Linked DNA regions of Caballeronia sp. TF1N1. The protein of the gene in region 2 binds, or shares a complex with, the protein of the main gene of each other region. Links are inferred from orthologs where the notes say so. Each region holds a gene or a part of one and is shown on either strand. Other genes may lie near its edges. The genes, in order: LDZ28_RS11535 and dapF.

Region 1 (3,081 bases), 470 kb from region 2 along the record:
GCGCATAGCGGCGCGAACACGGTGATCGCAAGCGGCCGCGAAGCCGATGTGCTCACGCGGCTCGCTTCCGGTGAGATGATCGGCACGCAACTCATCGCGCGTACGGCGCGCATTGCGGCGCGCAAGCAGTGGATGGCGGATCACCTTCAAATGCGCGGTCACGTGGTGATCGACAACGGCGCGGTTCAGAAGGTCACAGCCGAAGGCAAGAGCTTGCTGCCGATCGGCGTGATCGACGTGAAGGGCGCGTTCGATCGCGGCGAGGTCATCGCCTGTTTGGACGACGAAGGACGCGAAGTGGCGCGCGGTATCACGAATTACAGCAGTTCAGAAGCGCGGCTGATTCATCGGCGGCCGAGCGGCGAGATCGAAACGGTGCTCGGCTATATGCTGGAGCCGGAGTTGATTCACCGCGATAATCTGGTGCTCGTCTGAGACTTGATACGTAAAAGGCCCGCTTGAAAGCGGGCCTTTTCGCATGAGCGCACGTTCGACGCAACTCAACGTAACCCAACTTCAGCGCACGTTGATGGAACTCTGTGTGCGTTTGTACTGAATGTTGCTGGCGATCTGCTTGGCCGTGCCGACCGGCAGTTTGCTCGTGCAGAAATAATCCTGATACAGCGCCGCCTGATACGCATTCAATTCGCCATTTTCTATGCGGCGAAAGTCGAATGCGACCTCGCGATCCCAAGCCGTACCGTTATCGTTGATGCTCGCGTAGCGGCGCCATTCGTAGGTATCGCAGCGAATGCCTTCGTAATTCACATTGCGCGCGCCGCTCGGGCTCGTCGCGACGATCACGTAGCGAATGACGCCATCCTTGCCGACCGAAAGCGAAGTCTTGTCGACGGCGAAAATCAGCGGCGTATTCTGCGACACGTTGAACGCAAGCAGATTCGAGGCTTCGGGCAGCGGCGGAAGCGTATCGACCTTTTCCTCGGTCCACTCCGGCTTCTGGTCGAGCAGATAGGTGAAGACGCCATCGTCCTGTGTGGACGGGCCTTTGTTGCTGGAGCAGGCAGCGAGCGTGGCCAGCATGGCCACGGATACCGCAGCGGACAACGCAAATGAACCAATGGCTTTCAATTCGATCTTCCCGAAAACAGGTGCGCATACGGCAACAGCACGGCGAATTGCTCGCCGTGCCGTGCTCAGTGTCAAAGTAAAAGAAGAACCGCAGTGATCAGTCGCACGAAGACCGCTGCACGATGATATGCACTTCCTCGCTGATCGTGCATTCTGCCTGAACCTCGTTGCCAGCGACGGTTACAGCAGGTGCTTCGATCGTCATCGTCTGGACGACGCGTGGATAGCGCGGTCCGTGATGCGCGACGCGCTCGCCGCGTTCGACGCGGGAGTTGGTACGCCGCAAGAAGCGGGATAGCTCGGTCAGAGCCAGTTGATAAACGTCACGCTTGAACTCGATTACCGCATCCAGCGGGACCCAGTATTCGTTCCAGCGCCAGGCATCGAATTCCGGATGGTCCGTCGCGCGCAGGCAAATGTCACAGTCGCGTCCCACCATGCGCAGCAGAAACCAGATCTGTTTCTGTCCGCGATAATGTCCGCGCACTTCGCGCTTGATGAACTTATCCGGCACCTCATAACGCAGCCAGTCGCGCGTGCGACCGACGACCTTGACGTGCTCCGGAAGCAAGCCGGTTTCTTCGTGTAACTCCCGATACATCGCTTGCACAGGGGTCTCACCGTACTTGATGCCCCCTTGCGGAAACTGCCAGGAATGTTCACGCAGCCGCTTACCCCAAAACACTTCGTTGCGCGCGTTCAAGAGGATGATGCCGACGTTCGGGCGAAAGCCTTCACGATCCAGCATACAACCACCTTCGAATCCTTTAAAATTGCTTTGATTATAAACAGATAACGGGCACGGCGTATTGGAATCAACCCGCGGAACCGGCCTTCGTCATTAGCCCGGGTTCGAAGCACGCATAAGCGACTTTTTGCCAGAGCACTCCGCGTGCGGCAAAATCTTCTTCCGTTGGCCGAAGTAGCGCATCGACGCGCTGCCTCTGCTCCGTACAAAGCCGTCGTCCGTCCCGTCGTTCACACGTATCGCCAGTTTCGAGAGTCAGAGCTTTCGGAGCGCGTGGCGCATTTGGAAAACTTGAATGAAAGCATCCCGTTTCTTCATCGGCACCCTGAAAGAGGCGCCCTCCGAGGCCGAAATCGTCAGCCACAAGCTCATGATGCGCGCCGGCATGATCCGTCGCGTCGCGGGCGGCATTTACGATTACCTGCCAATTGGCCTGCGTTCGGTACGCAAGGTCGAGGCCATCGTGCGTGAAGAGATGAACCGCGCGGGCGCGCTCGAACTGCTGATGCCCGCCGTGCAGCCGGCCGAACTGTGGCAGGAATCGGGACGCTGGGAACAATACGGCCCCGAACTGCTGCGCTTCAAGGACCGTCACGACCGCGACTTCGTCATGGGCCCGACGCACGAGGAAGTGGTGACCGAGATCGCGCGCAGCGCAATCAAGAGCTATCGGCAGTTGCCGGTAAACTTCTATCAGGTGCAGACGAAGTTCCGCGATGAAATCCGCCCGCGCTTCGGCGTCATGCGTGGCCGCGAGTTCATCATGAAAGACGCGTATTCGTTCGATAAAGACACGGCCGGCCTCGCCGAGTCGTATCGGAAAATGTTCGATGCCTACGTGCGCATCTTCACGCGCATCGGCCTGGAGTTTCGCGCCGTCGCGGCGGACAACGGTTCGATTGGCGGCAGCGGCTCGCATGAATTTCACGTGATCGCCGAGACGGGCGAGGACGACATCGCGTATTGCCCGGCTTCGGATTTCGCGGCGAACGTCGAGGCTGCCGAAGGCGTGCCGCTCATCGCCACGCGCGCCGCGCCCGCCGAAGAGCTCAAAAAGACGCCGACGCCCGGCAAGGCGAAGTGCGAAGCCGTCGCCGAGTATCTCGGCATTCCGCTCGAGCGCACGATCAAGTCGATCATTCTCGCCACCGACAACGAAGGCGCCGAGCCGACCATCTGGCTTCTGATGCTGCGCGGCGACCATTCGTTGAACGACATCAAGACGGGCAAGTTGCCAGGCCTCA
Region 2 (3,196 bases):
CGAATTCGCCGCGTACCGCGATCCACGCGCGCAAGGCATCGACTGCCTTGCGTCCGACTGGAACCGAACGCCGCCGGTTGCCCTTGCCGAGCACCGTCACTTCCTCGTGCGCGAGATTGAGCCAGCCTTGCGAGCGGTATTCGGCGGTCTCGACGAAATGCACGTCCAGCCCGACCAGTTCGGCGAGCCGCAAGCCGGACGAATAGAAGAGTTCGAGAATCGCGTGATCGCGCGCGGCTTCGGTTGTGCTGGCCTGGGGCGCGTCCATGAGCGCCATGGCGTCATCGACGGAAAGCGCCTTCGGCAAGCTCTTCTCGCGCTTGGGCGCGCGAATGGTCGCCACTGGATTCGCGGGCATGTCGACTTGCTGCGCGAACCATCGATAAAACGCCCGCCACGCCGACAGCCGATGCGCGATGGAGCGCGACGACAGCCCCGCCGAATGCGCCCTGACCACCGCGCCGCGCATATCGAGCGCGGTCAGTGATTCGAGCGGACGGTCTTTGGCGAGCGCGCGCAGTTCGCTCAGTTCGTACGTGTAGCCACGCAAAGTGTGTTCGGACAGACGCCGCTCGTGTTCGAGCATCGAAAGATACGTGGCGATGGCTTCGGCGGCGTCCATGGCGATCTCAGTAAGGCATCAGACGGCTCAAAGCCGCGCTGGCCAATGCGCCGATCTGCGTGAGGAAGTCGGTCGCCATGCCGTCGTGAAAGCGGCGCGGATCGGGCGAGCCCATGACGAGCAGGCCGAAGGTGGGCGCATCCGGACCGGCTTGCGGATCGCGCAGGGCGATGAGCGAGATCGATTCGATCTTGCGCTGCGCGGCGCCTTCTCCGGCAACGGTCGTAGCCGACGCCGAGTTCGGCGCGCCAAGCCACTGCGCCGCCGCGAAGCCGCTGTTCGCGCCGCAATACGGCACTTCCAGATTGTTCGCGAAGATGCGCACTTCCTCGCCGACCTGACGCGCGAAGTCGGCCTGGCGATACCCTTCGTCGACATCCCAGACGCGCAGCGCGGCGTGCGGAACGTCGAAGACTTCGCACAGGCCGCGACTGATGGTCGAGGGCAACGCGTATGGATCGCGCTGCGCGATCACGCGCACGGTCCAGCGGTTGAACTTCGTCGAGATGCTGTCGTTTTCGTGGCCGTAGCGCAGCAGTTCGGCGAGGCGCCGTTCGAGTTGCTTGTTCTTGTCGCGCAGCATTTCCATCTGGCGTTCCTGCAGCGACACGGCGGATTTGCCATGCGGATTGGACAACCGGATCGTGCCGAGCAGTTCAGCGTGCTCGGTGAAGAAATCGGGGTTGTCGAGCAGATAATCGGCGACTTCGCGTGGATTCATGGTCGATGGTCGTAATGATGCGATGCGTATGCAAACTCAGCCGGCGATGCGGTCGAGGTCGATCTCGCCTTCGAAAACCGTCGCGGCGGGTCCGGCCATGAAAAGTGGCGCGGATTCGTCGCGTGCGCCGTCCCAGCCGATGGTGAGCGTGCCGCCGTGCGTCTCGACGCGCACCGGCGTGTCGAGCACGCCGCGCCGGATGCCTGCCGCCACCGCCGCGCACGCGCCCGTGCCGCACGCGAGCGTTTCGCCCGCGCCGCGTTCGTAGACGCGCAGCTTGACCGAATGACGATCGACGATCTGCATGAAGCCCGCGTTGACGCGCTTCGGAAAGCGCGCGTGACGCTCGATCAGCGGACCTTCGACGAGCACGGGATACGCTTCCACGTCATCCACGATCTGCACGGCGTGCGGATTGCCCATCGAGACGACGGAAATCCAGCGCGGTTCATTCGCGTAGCCGTTCAGATCGAGCGGCCAGAGCGTGTCGTTGCCTTCGTTGCGGCCTTCGAGACCGTGTGCGTCGAAAGGCACTTCGGGCGCATGAAACACCGGCGTACTCATGTCGACCGTCACTTCGCCATTGGCTTGCATGGTCAGCGTGATGACGCCGTTTTGCACCTCCACGCGCACGGTGGCGGCGTCGGTCAGCTTGCGGTCGCGCACGAACTTCACGAAGCAGCGCGCGCCGTTGCCGCAATGTTCGACCTCGCCGCCGTCGCAATTGAAGATGCGGTATTTGAAATCGACGCCCTCGATGGTCGGCTTTTCCACCAGCAGCAACTGGTCCGCGCCCACGCCGAAATGACGGTCGGCGAGCGCACGCACTTGTTGCGCGCTCAGATCGAGCGCCTGCGTGTAGCCGTCGAGCACGACGAAGTCGTTGCCCGCGCCTTGCATCTTGGTGAATTTGAGTTTCATGGCGCTATTGTATGTGAGCCTCACCGTCACGTTTCATGACGTTTCGCGACGATCTGCGCCACCACGGCGCCATGCGCGCTCAATAGAAGCCCGGCTCGCCCGGCGGACGCGTTTTGAAACGCTTGTGCACCCAGTAATACTGCTCCGGTATGTGCGGAATCTGCTCTTCGAGGAATTCGTTCATGCGGCGCGCGTCGGCTTCGTCGTCGCCAGTGGGGTAGTTCTGCCACGGCTCGAAAATCTTCAGCCGATATCCCTTGTAGTTCGGCAGCACCTCGCCGATGAACGGCACCACTTGCGCCTTGCCCGCTTTCGCCAGCCGGCCGACGGCCGTCAACGTACACGCCTGAATGCCGAAGAACGGCACGAAGGTGGAATTGCGCATGCCGTAGTCCATGTCCGCGCCGAGCATCACCGGTTTGCGGTCGCGCAGCCAGCGCAGCACGATACGCGCGCTGTCCGCACGGCTCGCCATGTCCGCGCCGAAGCGGGCGCGCTGCGCTTTCGCGATTTCCTCGACCTGCGGATTCGAGAACGGTTGATACAGCGACCCGCATTGCCGATGCAGCGAGTAGTTCAGAAAGATCGATCCCGCCTCGATGCCGACGAAATGCAGGCCGAGAAATAGCGTGGGCGGCAGGTTCGGGTCGGAGAGATCGACGGCGCTGTCCACCTCGATCAGTTTTTCGAGCTTCTTGGCCGAGCCGAACCACTGCACGCTGCGCTCCACATAACTGCGGATGGCGTGGCGGAAATGCTGCTGCGCGACTTCCTCGCGGCGCTCGGGCGACCAGTCCGGAAAGCAGAGCGCGAGGTTCGTATGTACGATGCGCTTGCGTCTGCTCGGGATCTGATAGAGCAGCCAGCCGAGTCCGTCGCCGAAACGTGCCGTGATGCCGTAAGGGATGAGCGCCAGAAACTTGAGAAAGCCG

Evidence for each region.
Region 1: the proteins of dapF (region 2) and LDZ28_RS11535 are in contact, whole or in part, in a solved structure (PDB 5YGU), measured with the Escherichia coli proteins. The link is inferred for Caballeronia sp. TF1N1 from one-to-one orthologs.

The regions. Positions count from the first base shown.
Region 1 is NZ_CP084626.1:2,481,295-2,484,375, reverse strand. What follows is about bases 13-2,771. They hold LDZ28_RS11535 (RNA pyrophosphohydrolase), read right to left. Parts: upstream 1,838-2,771; coding sequence 1,187-1,837; downstream 13-1,186. Other genes in these bases: LDZ28_RS11530 (proline--tRNA ligase), read left to right, coding at 2,133-2,771; LDZ28_RS11540 (hypothetical protein), read left to right, coding at 1,040-1,186; LDZ28_RS11545 (CNP1-like family protein), read right to left, coding at 517-1,080; proB (glutamate 5-kinase), read left to right, coding at 13-435. In the rest of the region: more of proB, read left to right, coding at 1-12; more of LDZ28_RS11530, read left to right, coding at 2,772-3,081. UniProt on the Escherichia coli protein: Master regulator of 5'-end-dependent mRNA decay.
Region 2 is NZ_CP084626.1:2,947,985-2,951,180, forward strand. The notes cover bases 323-3,196. They hold dapF (diaminopimelate epimerase), read right to left. Parts: upstream 2,265-3,196; coding sequence 1,380-2,264; downstream 323-1,379. Other genes in these bases: xerC (tyrosine recombinase XerC), read right to left, coding at 323-622; LDZ28_RS13820 (DUF484 family protein), read right to left, coding at 630-1,343; LDZ28_RS13830 (lipid A biosynthesis lauroyl acyltransferase), read right to left, coding at 2,344-3,196. Outside these bases: more of xerC, read right to left, coding at 1-322. UniProt on the Escherichia coli protein: Involved in the succinylase branch of the L-lysine biosynthesis and in the biosynthesis of the pentapeptide incorporated in the peptidoglycan moiety. Catalyzes the stereoinversion of LL-2,6-diaminopimelate (L,L-DAP) to meso-diaminopimelate (meso-DAP).